Regions from separate parts of the Streptomyces monticola genome, predicted to be linked through region 2. Evidence: riboswitches for the same ligand, from Rfam matches in the RefSeq annotation. Region 2 holds a riboswitch; the other holds the start of a gene.
What was found. A riboswitch is a leader RNA that binds a small molecule or an ion and turns the genes downstream of it on or off. The one in region 2 is predicted to bind S-adenosylmethionine.
Positions count from the first base shown of each region.

Region 1: it holds a riboswitch for S-adenosylmethionine, as region 2 does, so the genes downstream of both, ACFQVC_RS33325 (aminotransferase class V-fold PLP-dependent enzyme) here and thrC (threonine synthase) in region 2, are expected to answer to the same signal.

Region 1 is NZ_JBHTCF010000019.1:56,907-64,293, reverse strand. Features, by position in the region: gene ACFQVC_RS33335 (SLC13 family permease) at 1-772, shown strand, start outside; gene ACFQVC_RS33330 (glycerate kinase family protein) at 822-1,997, shown strand; gene ACFQVC_RS33325 (aminotransferase class V-fold PLP-dependent enzyme) at 2,024-3,436, opposite strand; SAM riboswitch class IV at 3,611-3,728, opposite strand; gene trpD (anthranilate phosphoribosyltransferase) at 3,849-4,913, opposite strand; gene qcrB (cytochrome bc1 complex cytochrome b subunit) at 5,045-6,667, opposite strand; gene qcrA (cytochrome bc1 complex Rieske iron-sulfur subunit) at 6,664-7,387, opposite strand, start outside.
Region 2 is NZ_JBHTCF010000007.1:337,427-344,813, reverse strand. Features, by position in the region: gene ACFQVC_RS19535 (alpha,alpha-trehalose-phosphate synthase (UDP-forming)) at 1-904, opposite strand, end outside; gene ACFQVC_RS19530 (DUF7927 domain-containing protein) at 1,023-3,083, opposite strand; gene ACFQVC_RS19525 (glucosyl-3-phosphoglycerate synthase) at 3,164-4,111, opposite strand; SAM riboswitch class I at 4,272-4,418, shown strand; gene thrC (threonine synthase) at 4,403-5,728, shown strand; gene ACFQVC_RS19515 (MoaD/ThiS family protein) at 5,801-6,079, shown strand; gene ACFQVC_RS19510 (cold-shock protein) at 6,532-6,735, shown strand; gene groL (chaperonin GroEL) at 7,061-7,387, shown strand, end outside.

The sequences.
Region 1 (7,387 bases), on a different contig from region 2:
GCTCGCCGTCGTCTCCTCCCATCTGGCCGCCGAGGTCGTGCTGTTGACGACGACCCGGCGCGCCGACCGGAGCGGTCCTGTGCGCATCACCGCCGAACAGATCCAGGACCACAGCGAGCAGCCGGTCACCGGTCCGCTGTCCGCCGCCGAGGCCCGCTGCGCGCTGCTCCTGGCCACCGTCGTGGCCCTGTGGTGCAGTGAGCCGCTGCACCAAGTGCCGCCCGCCGTGGTCGCGTTGATCGGCGCGATCGTCGCGGCATCCCCCGCACTCGGCACCGTACGCCTCAAGGACGCCCTCAAGACCGTGCCCTGGTCGCTGCTGCTCTTCATGGCCGCGACGATGGCGATGGGGGTCGCGCTCGCCGACTCGGGCGCCGCGAAATGGCTGGTGTCGGGGCTGCCCGTGGCCCTGTCGCCCGGGGTGTTCCTCGCCGTGGTCGTCGCGATCAGCACGGCCGCCCACCTCGTCCTGCAGTCCCGTTCGGCGCGTTCGTCGGTCCTGGTCCCGCTGGTCGTGGCGGCCGCTGTCGGCGCGGGCGTCAACCCGGTCGCCGCCGCCCTCGCCTCCACCGCCGCCGCGGGCTTCTGCCACACCCTGCCCGCCTCCGCGAAGCCGGTGACGCTCTTCGCCGAGATACCCGGCACGCCCACCTACGCCCCGCGCGACCTGCTCCGCCTCTCCGCCGTCCTGGCCCCGCTGACGGCCGCGCTCGTCCTGCTCTTCGCCCTCGCCGTGTGGCCACTGCTCGGGGTGCCCGTGCTCAAGCCCTGACCACTCCCGGCCCTCGGTCCCCGTCCCTCAATACCTCAAGGAACCCATGATGCTCACCCGTATCGCCGTCGCCCCCAGCGGTTTCAAGGAGTCCCTGTCCGCCCGTGCCGCCGCCGAGGCCATCGCCGCCGGTGTCCGCCGGGTCGTGCCGCACGCCGAGGTCGACCTGATCCCCCTGGTCGACGGCGGCGAGGGCACGGCCGCCGCCCTGGCTTCGGCCACCGGCGGCCGACTGGTCGCCCTGCCCGCCACCGGCCCGGTGGGCGAGCCGGTGGGCACCCACTTCGCCCTCCTCGACGAGGACACGGCGGTGGTCGAGATGGCCGCCGTCGCCGGTCTGTCCCTGGTCCCCCGCACGCTGCGCGACCCCGGCGCGACCACGACCCACGGCGTGGGCGAGCTGATCCGCGCCGCCCTCGACACCGGGGTCCGCCGTATCCTCGTCGGCTGCGGAGACTCCGGTACGTCGGACGGCGGCGCCGGCGCGCTGCAGGCGCTCGGCGCCCGGCTGCTCACCGAGAGGGGCTATGAACTGCCGCGCGGCGGCCGTGAGCTGACCCGCCTCGACCGGATCGACCCGAGCGGTCTCGACCCACGGCTCAAGGACGTCGAGCTGCTCGTGGCCTGCAATCCGTTCAACGTCCTGTGCGGCGAGCGCGGCGTCGCCCGGGTCTTCGGCCCGCAGAAGGGCGCGACACCCGAGCAGGTCGAGCAGCTCTCGGCGGGTCTGGACCGCTGGGCATACGTCCTCGAACGCGACCTCGGCTGCGGCGATCTGCGCGAAGGCCCCGGCACCGGCGCGTCCGGCGGCCTCGGAGCGGGCCTGGCGGCGCTCGGCGCCCGCCTGCTCCCCCGCTTCGATGTCCTCCTCGACCATCTCGACCTGGACGCCCGCCTGGCCCGCGCCGACCTGGTCCTCACCGCCGAGGGCGCCCTCGACCACCAGACGCCGCGCGGCAAGGTCCCCGCCGAAGTGGCCAGGCGCGCCAAGCGGTTCGGCCGCCCGGTCCTCGCCCTCGCGGGCACGATCGGCGAGGGCGCACACGATGTGCGGGCCGTGGGCGTGGACGCCTACAGCTCGATCCTGCCCGCCCCGGTCTCACTGCCCGAGGCGCTCGGCCGCGGCGGCGAGTTCCTCACGGACGCCACGGAGCGGGCCCTGCGCATGATCCTCCTCGGCACCCGCCTGGCCGAACCCGGCCGGACAGCGCCGCTGGCCGCCTGAGCCGGACGGCCCGCCCGGCCGCCCGATCAGCCGGCCGAAGCGGTGTCCGGCACGCAACGCCCGTCCTCGGTGCGGTAGTTCCACTGCGCACCGTCACGGACCAGCTCACGCACGGCCCGCACGAAACGCTCCACGTGCTCGTCCGGCGTACCGGCCCCGAAGCTCACCCGGATCGCGTTCAGCGACTTCTCACCGGGTGCGGCCTCGGGGGCGCCGCACTCGCCCTGCTCCTGCGGGTCGCTGCCCAGCAGGGTGCGCACCAGCGGGTGGGCGCAGAACAGGCCGTCGCGTACGCCGATCCCGTACTCCGCGGACAGCGCGGCCGCGAAGTGCGAGCTGTTCCAGCCCTCGACGACGAACGAGAGGACGCCGACCCGCGGGGCGTCGTCCCCGAACAGCGAGAGCACCTTCACCTCGGGCACCTCGGCCAGACCCTCCCGCACCCGCGCGATCAGCTCCTGCTCGCGCGCCACCAGGGAGTCGAACCCGGCCTCGGTGAGCGCCTTGCAGGCGGAGGCGATGGAGTAGGCGCCGATCACGTTCGGCGAACCGGCCTCGTGGCGAGCGGCGGTGGAGTGCCACTCCACGTCCACTCCGCCGTCGGTGCGCCGGGCCACGGACTTGGACGCCCCGCCGCCCGCGAGATACGGCTCCGCCGCCTGCAGCCAGTCGGCCCGCCCGGCGAGCACACCGGAGCCGAACGGCGCGTACAGCTTGTGCCCGGAGAAGGCGACCCAGTCGACGTCCAACTCGCTTACGGAGACGGGGTGATGGGGCGCGAGCTGCGCGGCGTCGAGCACGATCCGGGCGCCGTGCGCATGCGCGGCAGCGGCCAGCTCCCGCACCGGCCACAGCTCGCCGGTGACGTTCGAGGCGCCGGTGACACACACCAGAGCCGGACCGTAAGGGTCGCGGTCGGCAAGCGCCCGCTCCAGGGTGGCGACGGCCTCGCCGGGCGTACGGGGAGCGTTCAGATACGTCACGCGCGCGTCCCGCCACGGCAGCAGCGAGGCGTGGTGCTCGGTCTCGAAGACGAACACCTGGCAGTCGGCGGGGAGCGCGGCGGCCAGCAGGTTGAGGGAGTCGGTGGTGGACCGGGTGAACACGACCTGGTCGCCGGGACGGCAGCCGAGGAACTCCTCGACGGTCCTGCGCGCGTTCTCGAAGAGGTCGGTCGACAGCTGGGACAGATAGCCGGCCCCCCGGTGCACGCTGCCGTAGTACGGGGCGTACGCAGCCACGTCGTCCCACACGCGCTGCAGGGCCGGCGCGCTGGCCGCGTAGTCGAGTGCCGCGTAGCTCACCTCGCCGCCGGTCACGAGCGGCACGGTGACATCCCGGCCGAGGACGGGCAGCGGGGCACAGCAGGACTCGTCGGAGGCGGTGGCGGTGGCGGTGGCGGTGGCGGTGGCGGCGACAGAGGTGGCGGCGACAGACATGGCGAACTCCCGTATCAGGCAGGCGAACTCACTGCGTCCGGATACGCGGATGGGTATCGACGGCGCAGGAGGAGAAGAGAAAAAGAGGTACGCGGAAGTGGGGCGTTACGCCCTATCGCATTCGCTTGCTCACGAGACTGCTCCCTTGAGGACCAGGACCCCAGGGTGTGCAGGGGTCCGCGCTTGCCGCAGACCTCGCTGCCTGCGACCTGGTCTTCACCCGGGGCACCCCGCCACGGACGGAGGGTTGCCGGACAGCGGGCCGGGGCCTCGATCGCTGTCACTCATGACCTGCGCAGCATCTTGCCAGAAGATCGTCTACGCGCAAGGCGCAGTCCAGAATCCGGACTGCGCCCTGCGTCACACTCGTCGTCTCGCTCGTCGTCCCGCCCGTTCGCCGTTCAGGCGGCGTTCAGGCGTTGCTGGCCGCGACCCATCGGTCGAGGGCCTGCTTCGCGGCCCCGGAGTCGATCGACTCGGCCGCCTTGGCCATACCCGCGCGAATCTGCTCGGTCAGCGGCACGTCCGCCGGCTCGAGGGCGACCAGGGCCGCCGCCGAGTTGAGCAGCACCGCCTCCCGCACGGGGCCGGGCTCGCCGAGCAGCAGCCGCCGTGCGACATCCGCGTTGTACGAGGCGTCCGCGCCGCGCAGCGCCTCCACGGGCACCAGGTCGAGGCCCACGTCCCGCGGGTCGAAGGCCTCCTCGCGCACGGCGCCGTCGCGCACCACCCACACCCGGGAGGTCGCCGTGGTGGTCAGCTCGTCGAGGCCGTCGTCGCCGCGGAAGACCAGGGCTGATGACCCGCGCTCGGCGAGCACGCCCGCGAGGATCGGCGCCATCCGTGCGTCCGCGACACCGGTGGCCTGCGCCTTCACCCGGGCCGGGTTGGTCAGCGGCCCGAGGAAGTTGAAGGTGGTGCGGATCCCGAGCTCCTTGCGCGCCGCGGCCACATGGCGCAGCGCGGGGTGGAACTTCACGGCGAAGCAGAAGGTGACGCCCGCCTCGTCCGCGACTTCGGCGACCCGTCGCGGGGTCAGCTCCAGATTGACCCCGAGCTTCTCCAGGACGTCGGAGGCGCCGCTCGCGCTGGACGCGGCCCGGTTGCCGTGCTTGACGACCTTGGCGCCGGTGCCGGCGACCACGATCGCGGACATGGTGGAGATGTTCACGGTCTTCGCGCCGTCGCCGCCGGTGCCGACGATGTCGACGCTGGGCCCTGGCACCTCGATGGTGTTGGCGTGCTCGTACATCGTGCGCACCAGACCGGAGATCTCCTGCACGGTCTCGCCCTTGGCCCGCAGCGCCACCGCGAACCCGGCGATCTGCGCGTCGGTCGCCTCGCCGCGCATGATGCGGTCCATCGCCCAGGCGGTGTCGTCCGCGCTCTGGTCGCGCCCGTCGAGCAGTCCGTTCAGTACGTCGGGCCAGGTACGGCCCGCCGCGGTGTCGCCTCCAGCGGGGGTCGCAGCGCTCATGGCAGCTCCTGGTCTCGTACGAAAAATAAGGATGCGGGGTTCAGCCTAGCCAAGCCCGCAGACGGCAAAGAGCCCCGTCCAGCGAATGGACGGGGCTCAGAGCCGTGGCGATCAGGTACTGCTAGCGGTGATCAGTGGTGGCCGTGGCCGCTGGTGATCTCCTTGTACTCGTCTGCCGTGGGCTTGGGGATCTGGTTGTCCTCCCCGTAGAAGCCCTTGGAGAGCTTGGACCGCAGCTTCTGCGAACGCGACACCTTGCGCTGTACGCCGTTCTCGTCGACCTCAGGGCCGAGTTCGAGCGGCTTGTACTGCTCGTGCGCGGTGAGCGTGTGCAGCTGGTCCTGGCTGAGCGGCTCGTGCACCTCGATGAACTCACCGTGCGGCAGCCGCTTGATGATGCCGGACTCGCGTCCGTGCAGCACCTTCTCCTTGTCGCGCCGCTGCAGACCCAGGCAGATCCGCTTGGTGGCGATGAACGCGAGGACCGGGCCGACGAAGAAGAAGATCCGTACGAACCAGGTGATCGAGTTGATCGACAGATGGAAGTGCGTCGCCCAGAGGTCGTTTCCACCACCGATGAGCATGATGAAGTACGCCGTCACCCAGGCCACACCGAACGCGGTACGCGTCGGGGCGTTGCGCGGGCGGTCCAGGATGTGGTGCTCGCGCTTGTCCCCGGTGACCCAGGACTCGATGAACGGGTAGACCGCGATGGCCGCGAGCACCAGCGGGAAGACGATCAGCGGGATGAACACACCCAGGACGAGCGTGTGGCCCCACAGGTTGATCTCCCAGCCGGGCATCACTCGGATCAGACCCTCGGCGAAGCCCATGTACCAGTCGGGCTGGGCGCCGGTGGACACCTGGTCCGGGCGATAGGGGCCGAGGGCCCAGATCGGGTTGATCGAGGCGATCGCCGCGACGGCCGCGATGACACCGAAGACCAGGAAGAAGAAGCCTCCGGCCTTGGCCATGTAGACCGGCAGCAGCGGCATGCCGACCACGTTCTTGTTGGTCTTGCCGGCACCCGCGAACTGCGTGTGCTTGTGGTAGAAGACCAGGATCAGGTGCGCCACGAGCAGGCCGAGCATGATGCCCGGCAGCAGCAGGATGTGCACCGAGTAGAACCGGGCCACGAAGTCGCCGCCGGGGAACTCGCCGCCGAACAGGAACATCGACAGATACGTGCCGATGACCGGGACGGACAGGATCGCGCCCTGCATGAAGCGGACACCGGTGCCGGAGAGCAGGTCGTCCGGGAGCGAGTAACCGGTGAAGCCGGTGAACATACCGAGGACGAACAGCAGGAAGCCGAACAGCCAGTTGATCTCACGCGGCTTGCGGAACGCGCCCGTGAAGAAGACGCGCATCATGTGCACGAACATGCCCGCGAGGAAGATCAGCGCGGCCCAGTGGTGGATCTGCCGGATGAGGAGGCCGCCGCGCACATCGAAGGAGATGTGCATGGTCGAGTTGAAGGCCTCGGACATCAGCTGGCCCTGCAGCGGGACGTAACTGCCGTGGTACTCCACCTCGTTCATCGACGGGTGGAAGAACAGCGTCAGATACACACCCGTGAGGATGATGATGATGAAGCTGTAGAGGCAGATCTCGCCCAGCATGAAGGACCAGTGGTCCGGGAAGATCTTCCGCATATTGGCCTTGGCCAGGGAGTAGATCCCGAGCCGGCCGTCGGCCCAGTCGGCGACGCGCTCGCCGGCCGGTGCTTGGCGCTTGTTCTCTGTGGTGCTCATCCGCGCTCCCAGAAGGCAGGACCGACAGGCTCTTCGAAGTCGCCGTGCGCCTCGAGGTAGCCCTCGTCATTCACACCGATCTTCAGCTGCGGCAGGGCGTGACCCGCCGGGCCGAAGATCACTCGGGCGCCGTCGGAGAGGTCGAAGGTGGACTGGTGGCACGGGCAGAGGACGTGGTGCGTCTGCTGCTCGTACAGGGAGATCGGGCAGCCCACGTGGGTGCAGATCTTCGAGTACGCCACGATGCCCTCGTGCGACCACTCGAGCTCGCGCTTGTCCTTGATGTCGTCCGGCTGAATCCGGACGATCATCAGGGCCGCCTTGGCGATCTCTGTCTGGAAGTCGTGGTCGTGCTCTTCCAGGCCCTCGGGCTTGCAGAAGGTCAGCGAACCGACGGAGACGTCCGCGGGGCGCAGCGGCTCGTTCGTGTTCATGTTCACGAGCAGCTTGCCCTTGGACCAGCGGGTGTGCCGCAGCTTGTCCTCGGGCAGCGGTCCCAGGTCACGCAGGAGGACGACACCGGAGAGCGGCACGAGGGCCATGGCGCCGAACATCGTGTTGCGGATCAGCTTGCGCCGTCCGAACCCGGACTCCTTGGCTCCCGCCGCGAAGTCCTCCATGACCTTGGCCTTGACCTCGGGCTCGGCCGCGATGGCGTGCCGCTCGTCGGCGATCTCCACGTCCGACATCAGCGTGCGGGCCCAGTGGACCGCGCCCGCG
Region 2 (7,387 bases):
CGATGTGCACGACGCGCTCGCGCCACTCGGGGCGGTCCTCCAGGAGCTGCCGGTAGGCGTGCAGGCCGCGCACGATGTTCTTGGACAGTTCGGTGCGGTCCACCCGCACGACCGTGCGCCGCTCCGGCCCGCCGATCTGCTCGCGCAGGGCCGCCATCCGCTCGTCCACGTCGTCCCTGTGTGCCCGCTCCCGCAGGAAGTCCGCGTCGGCCCCGAGGCCGTGCACCCCGATCCGGGTGCCGCCGGTGCCGCCGACGACGGCGGCGCAGCAGGCCTCGAACGCGTCCGCCCACCGCCGGGTCAGGAAGCCGAGCCGGTCCGCGCCGAGCATGCCGTGCAGGAGCTGCTCGGCGATGTCGTCGGGCAGCATCCGGAAGTAGTCGACCGGTGCCCACGGCGTGTGCGAGAAGTGCCCGATGCGCAGGTCGTCGCGCAGGGCGCGCAGCATCCCGGGCACCAGGGCCAGGTGGTAGTCCTGCACGAGCACCGCCGCGCCGGGCGCAGCCTCGGCCGCGAGTGCCTCGGCGAAGGCCCGGTTGTAGTTCTCGTACGCGGCCCACTGGCGCCGGAACTCCGTGCCGAAGACCGGCTCCAGGGGCGTCTGGTACAGCAGGTGGTGCACAAACCACAGGACGGAGTTGGCGATGCCGTTGTACGCGTCGGCGTGCACGGCGGCGTCGATGTCGAGCATCCGCACACCCGGCTCGGCGACGCCGCGGCGCACTGCCTCGCGGTCGTCGTCGGAGAGGGCCGAGCACACCCAGAGGGCGCCCGCGTCGGGGCCGATCGCGGAGAGCCCGGAGACGAGTCCGCCGCCGCCCCGCTTGGTGTCGAAGGTGCCGTCCTCGCGTGCGGAGTACGACACGGGGCCTCGGTTGGACGCGACGAGAATCGGTGCAGCCATGACGCCAACTTAGCCAAGCCCGGAAACGCTCAAACGTACGGCCGGGCTCACATGAGCCCGGCCGCACGGTGAGGGGGGAAGGGGGGAGGGGTGAGTGCCCCTTCGCCCGGAGGTGGGATCAGTCCCGGTCGCGTCCTCGCGCCGCTGCCAGGGCGAGCGCTCCGAGGCCGCACAGGACGACGGCGAGGCCGCCGTAGAGCAGCGTCGGCGAGTCGGTGCCGGTCTCCGCGAGCTGCGGAGCGGACTGGCCGGAGTGCCCGGCGGGAGCCGGCCGGCCCTGGACCCGTGAGCTGGTGATGACCGAGGTGCAGGGGTCGGTGCCGCCGCCGGCGCGGGTGTCCATCGCCGGGCAGCTGGTCTTCGGCACCCGCGCGGTCACAGTGATCACGGTGACGTCACCGGGGGTGCAGGAGGCCTTGACCTTCTGGGTGATGGTGACCTTGCCGCCTGCGGGAACATCGCCCTTCCAGACGTAGACCGAGCCCTTCTTGGTGACGGTGCCGCCGCTGGCGACGGGGGCGGAGCCGGCCCGGACGGGCCAGTCGATGACGGCGTCCTTGCGGGTGTGGGTCGAGGTGTTCTTGATGACGATGGTGTTGGTCGTCGAGGCGCACGGCGGCACCACCGGCGGGGTGGCGGTGTTGACGATGGTGAGGAACGCCTGCTGCGGCGGCGCCGGCGGCGACCCGACCACCGGTGTGGTGCCGCAGGCCGGGTCGGTGCTGTCCGCCTCGCAGTTGGAGCGCGGGGACTCGACGTCGACGTTGTTCTTCAGCTTGCCGTCACCGCTGACGGGGTCGTTGACCGTCACCGAGTAGGTGACGGTCGCGGTCTGCCCGGCGGGGATGTCGCCCTGGTAGCTCACCTTCGGTTCGCTGTAGGAGACATCGCCGATGGTCGCCTTCGCGTCGTTGTTGTACGTCGCGTCGTCGAGGTTGTCGGTGAGGTCGTCGCTGAACTTGGCGCTGGGATACGGCAGTCGGCTGATGTTCTTCGCCTTCACCGTGTACGTGAGGGTGCCGCCGGGCTCCACGGTCTTGGGCGAGGCCGTCTTGGTGACCTCCAGGTCGGGCACCGGCACCGAGAAGGCCAGGGCCGACGGCACATACGTATCGCCCTTGGTGCGGAACGTCAGCTTCGCGGAGGTCGCGCCCTGCGGGATGGTTCCCGCGGGGATGTCGACGGTCTCCGCGTCGATACTGAAGTTGTTGTTGTCGCAAGGGTCGAGACAGCCCTCGGCGTGACTGTTGAAGAAGTTGTTCGTCGAGCCCTCGTTGTTGGCGATATTGGTGCCGTTCACCAGGAACTGGTCACCGGCCACATTCGCGTCGCCCTCGTAGGCGGTGGTGCTGGCGCGCAGCTTGCCGCTGCCGGTGCGGTAGAAGCCGTCGACCGTGATGGTGGTGTCCGGGTCCTTGGACTGCTGCACCACGTGGCCGCCGTAGATGTAGACGTTGCGGCGGTCGGGCGCGTACTGCGCGTTGGGGGCGTCGTACTTGTAGACGACGGTCAGCGACCAGCCGCCGACGCAGCCCTTGCCGGTGGGCGCCCACACGTTGCCGACGGAGACCGGCACGTCGGTGCCTGAGGCCATCGACTGGAACTGGGAGGTGACGTCGGCCTCGGCCGTGTAGTAGTGCGGGCCGCCGACCGCGGCGGGTGTCTTCACGGCGTTCTCGATGCCCACCTGGGACTCGGCGCCGCCGTTGACCTTGAGGACCGGCTTGGTGGTGAGCGGGTCGCCGGCCGGAGAGGTGGCCACGCCCGCGGTGTCGCAGCGCTTGATCTGGTTGCGGCCGAGCTTGTACGTGCCGTCGTTGCCGCCCCAGAAGAGCCGGGCGTACGCGATCTTCGAACCCGGCGGGATCTGCACCTTGCCCGTGCTGGAGTTCAGCACGGTCTGGCTGAACCCGGCCGTGTCCAGGTACTGCATGTCGAACTGGTTGTTGTTCTCGTTGCTCGTCCCGGCCTGCGCGGAGCGGCAGCGGGCCGCGACGTCGGCCGGGGTGTTCGGGCAGTCGAGGACGGCGTTGCCGATGGTCTTGAAGTCGCCGTACAGGGCTTCGTCGTAGCGCTTGGCGAAGGGCTCGACGACCACGGCCGCGGCGGGGGCCGCGGCACCGACCAGTGAGGTGGCGGCAGCGGCGGCGGCGACCAGCGCCCCGACGAGCCGGGTCACTGCCCGGCGCCGCGAATTAGGCTTTCCATGTCTAACCCACATAAGTGGGAAATTTAGGCAATAACCATGATCGCGATCGGTTACGCCACGCGTCGTTCCGTGTACTCCGCGATATTGGCCATCGGCGGCCGCTCCTCGGTGTCCACCTCGTGAGTGCGCGGCTCGAAGCCCTGTTCCCCCCGCTCGAACTGGGTCAGACGCGGGCGGACGAGATGGCCGCGGGCGAGCCGCAGCTGTGCCGTGCGGTAGATGGCCGCCGCCATCCGGCCGAGGGCCCGGCCGTCCTGGTGGCGGTGCTTGCGGACCCCGACGTCGACCTGGGCGAGCGCGTCGAGGCCCACGGTGTGCAGCGCGTCGACCAGGAGGCCGAGCTCCACGCCGTACCCGACCGGGAAGGGGAGCTGTTCGAGCAGGGAGCGCCTGGCCGCGTACTCGCCGCCCAACGGCTGCACGAAGCCCGCCAGTTGGGGCCAGTGCAGATTGAGCAGCGGCCGCGCCACCAGCTCGGTGACCCGGCCGCCCTGGCCGGCCGTCTCACCCAGTGGACGGTCGTACATCGCCTTCACGAACTGCAGGTCCGGGTCGGTGAGCAGCGGCCCCACGATCCCGGAGACGAAGTCCGCGGAGAACTCCCTGAGGTCGGCGTCGACGAAGCACACGATGTCGCCGGCGGTCACCAGGAGCGACCGCCAGAGCACCTCGCCCTTGCCGGGCAGCGCCGGCAGCCGCGGAAGTATCGCGTCCCGGTGCACCACCCGCGCCCCGGCCGCGGCGGCCACCTCGGCCGTACGGTCGGTGGAGCCCGAGTCGACCACCACGAGCTCATCGACCAGGGCCGCCCCGGGAGCCATCAGCTCACGGCGGATCACCGTCACGATCTCGCCCACCGTGGCCTCCTCGTCGAGCGCGGGCAGCACCACGCTGACCGTGCTGCCGGACTTCGCCTTCGCGGCGAGAAGCTGGTCCAGCGGGCGGTCGGTCACGGACCAGGAGCGCCTGGTCAGCCAGCACTCCACCTCTTCGAGCACGTCCCGGATCCCCTCACATGGGCGGTGGATGTGATCCATCTCGCGGTTCGGACGACTATCTCAACTGTCACTGCCGTCGGTTACAGTCTTGAACAACGCGCATGGCCGCCGCATGTCGGGGTCACCGCGCGACAAACACCCGGCAGGTACCGGGTCATACCGCTCATCCAGAGGGGCAGAGGGATACGGCCCGTTGAAGCCCCGGCAACCCTCCAGTCAGCCTTCGCTCCGCATGCACGCGAGGCCACTGACTAGGGAAGGTGCCAAATCCGTCTCATGGCGAGATGCGTCATGAGGAAGATGAGGAGAAAGGGCCTCGCCTCCATGGCTGTACAGACGGTTGAAACCACCACCACTCCCGGCACGTCCGTCGATCTGGGTCCCGCCTCCGGCCTCTCCTGCCGCGAATGCGGTGAGCGCTTCCCGCTCGGACCGATCTTCGCCTGCGAGCTGTGTTTCGGGCCGCTCGAAGTCGCCTACGACCTCCCGGTCGGCGACCCCGAGGCGCTCCGCGAGAAGATCGAGGCCGGTCCCGACAACATCTGGCGGTACGCACCGCTGCTGCCCGTCCCCGCGGACGTGGCGTCCAAGCCCAATCTGAACCCGGGCTGGACCAAGCTGGTCAAGGCCGACAACCTCGCGCGTGAACTCGGCGTCACCGGCGGCCTGTTCATCAAGGACGACTCGGGCAACCCGACGCATTCCTTCAAGGACCGCGTCGTCGCCCAGGCCCTGGAGGCCGCCCGCGCCTTCGGCTTCACCACCCTCTCCTGCTCCTCCACCGGCAACCTCGCGGGTGCCGTCGGCGCCGCCGCCGCCCGCGCCGGCTTCCGCTCCTGTGTGTTCATCCCGCACGACCTGGAGCAGGGCAAGGTCGTCATGGCCGCGGTCTACGGCGGCGAGCTCGTCGGCATCGAGGGCAACTACGACGATGTGAACCGCTTCTGCTCCGAGCTCATCGGCGACCCCCTCGGCGAGGGCTGGGGCTTCGTCAATGTGAACCTCCGGCCGTACTACGGCGAGGGCTCCAAGACCCTCGCGTACGAGATCTGCGAGCAGCTGGGCTGGGTCCTGCCCGACCAGCTCGTCATCCCGATCGCGTCCGGCTCGCAGCTCACGAAGATCGACAAGGGGCTGCAGGAGCTGATCAAGCTCGGGCTGGTCGAGGACAAGCCGTACAAGATCTTCGGCGCCCAGGCCGAGGGCTGCTCCCCGGTGTCGACGGCCTTCAAGGCCGGCCACGACGTCGTACGCCCGCAGAAGCCGGACACCATCGCCAAGTCGCTCGCCATCGGCAACCCGGCCGACGGTCCCTACGTCCTGGACATCGCCCGTCGCACGGGCGGTGCGGTCGAGGACGTGAACGACGAGCAGGTCGTGGACGCGATCAAGCTGCTGGCCCGGACCGAGGGGATCTTCGCGGAGACCGCGGGGGGTGTGACCGTCGGTGTCACGAAGAAGCTGGTCGAGAGCGGTCAGCTGGATCCGTCGCTGACCACGGTCGTCCTCAACACCGGTGACGGCCTGAAGACCCTCGACGCCGTCGCGGAGACCTCGCAGGCCACGGCCACCATCAAGCCTTCGCTTGACGCGTTCCGCGCCGCCGGTCTGGCCTGAATTCCCTTAGCTTCCCGACCCCGCCCTTCCCGTAACCGGGGTGCTCCGCCCCCGGACCCAGAGGTGAACCCCATGAGCGTCAACGTCCGCATCCCCACCATCCTGCGCACCTACACCGGCGGTCAGGCCGAGGTCGCCGCCGAGGGCGGCACCCTCGGCGAGGTCATCGCGGACCTGGAGAAGAACCACACCGGTATCGCCGCCCGCGTCCTCGACGACCAGGGCAAGCTGCGCCGGTTCGTGAACGTGTACGTGAACGACGACGACGTCCGTTTCGAGCAGGGTCTTGAGACGGCGACTCCGGACGGTGCCGGCGTCTCGATCATTCCGGCCGTCGCGGGCGGCTGCTGACCGTTTACCGAGCGTTTATCGCCGACGGCGAATACATACGCAGCGTTACCGGAATTGCCCTCTCCGCCCGAGAAGCGGAGGGGGCAATTCTGCTTGGTTGAGCGCGATACAGTTGGGAAAGCTGTTCCGCTTTTGGCTTCGCGTGTGCCGGGTGCATATGAGAACTCCCCGGTTTGCCGACAACTTGTAGCCAAAGAACTCACGCTATTTGCACGGTTTGTTCGCTTTGCCTGGCCCGAGTTGGGCCGTCTTACGGTGAATCCTCCGTATATAACCGATCGGTCGTGCCCAGAATTCTCGTCCGATTGACCTGTTGCAGACGGCAGTTGGACAGATACATTCAGCGGCGGTCGACGCGTTCCGGCGCACACCCCCACCTGTCGGGGGGTGAGGTCTGACCCGGATCCGCGAAGTGCGGATCTGTGCAAGGGCCAGTAATAGGGGAGTTAGGCATGGCTCAGGGCACCGTCAAGTGGTTCAACGCGGAGAAGGGGTACGGCTTCATCGCGGTCGACGGTGGTGCGGATGTATTCGTCCACTACAGCGCGATTCAGATGGACGGCTACCGCACCCTGGAAGAGGGCCAGCGGGTCGAGTTCGAGATCTCGCAGGGCCAGAAGGGGCCGCAGGCGGACATGGTCCGCGTGACTGCCTGATCGCGCCGACGCGACTGACTGCAGCGACGTGAAGGAGGACCCGCACCCCTCGGGGTGCGGGTCCTTCTGTGTCTCCGGTGTGTGTCCGGAACGCTGTGAGCTGCACTTTCGTGGGACTCGCTTGCACTCGACCAGGGCGAGTGCTAATCATTGGCGTTAGCACTCTGAAGGTGAGAGTGACAGGCTGTCACTCTTCACAACGTGGGCTGGGTCAGTGAGGCCCGCAGGCCGGGTGGGGCAAGGAACCACAAGGACTGCAGGCCGTCCGTCGCGGGCGCTGGCGCGGTCCGGAGCATTCCACCCCTGTCCGGGAGGACCACTTCACATGGCCAAGATCATCGCGTTCGACGAGGAGGCACGGCGCGGCCTCGAGCGCGGCATGAACCAGCTCGCCGACGCCGTCAAGGTGACCCTGGGCCCCAAGGGTCGCAACGTCGTCCTCGAGAAGAAGTGGGGCGCCCCCACGATCACCAACGATGGTGTTTCCATCGCCAAGGAGATCGAGCTCGAGGACCCGTACGAGAAGATCGGCGCCGAGCTGGTCAAGGAAGTCGCCAAGAAGACGGACGACGTCGCCGGTGACGGTACGACCACGGCCACCGTTCTCGCCCAGGCGCTCGTCAAGGAGGGCCTGCGCAACGTCGCCGCGGGT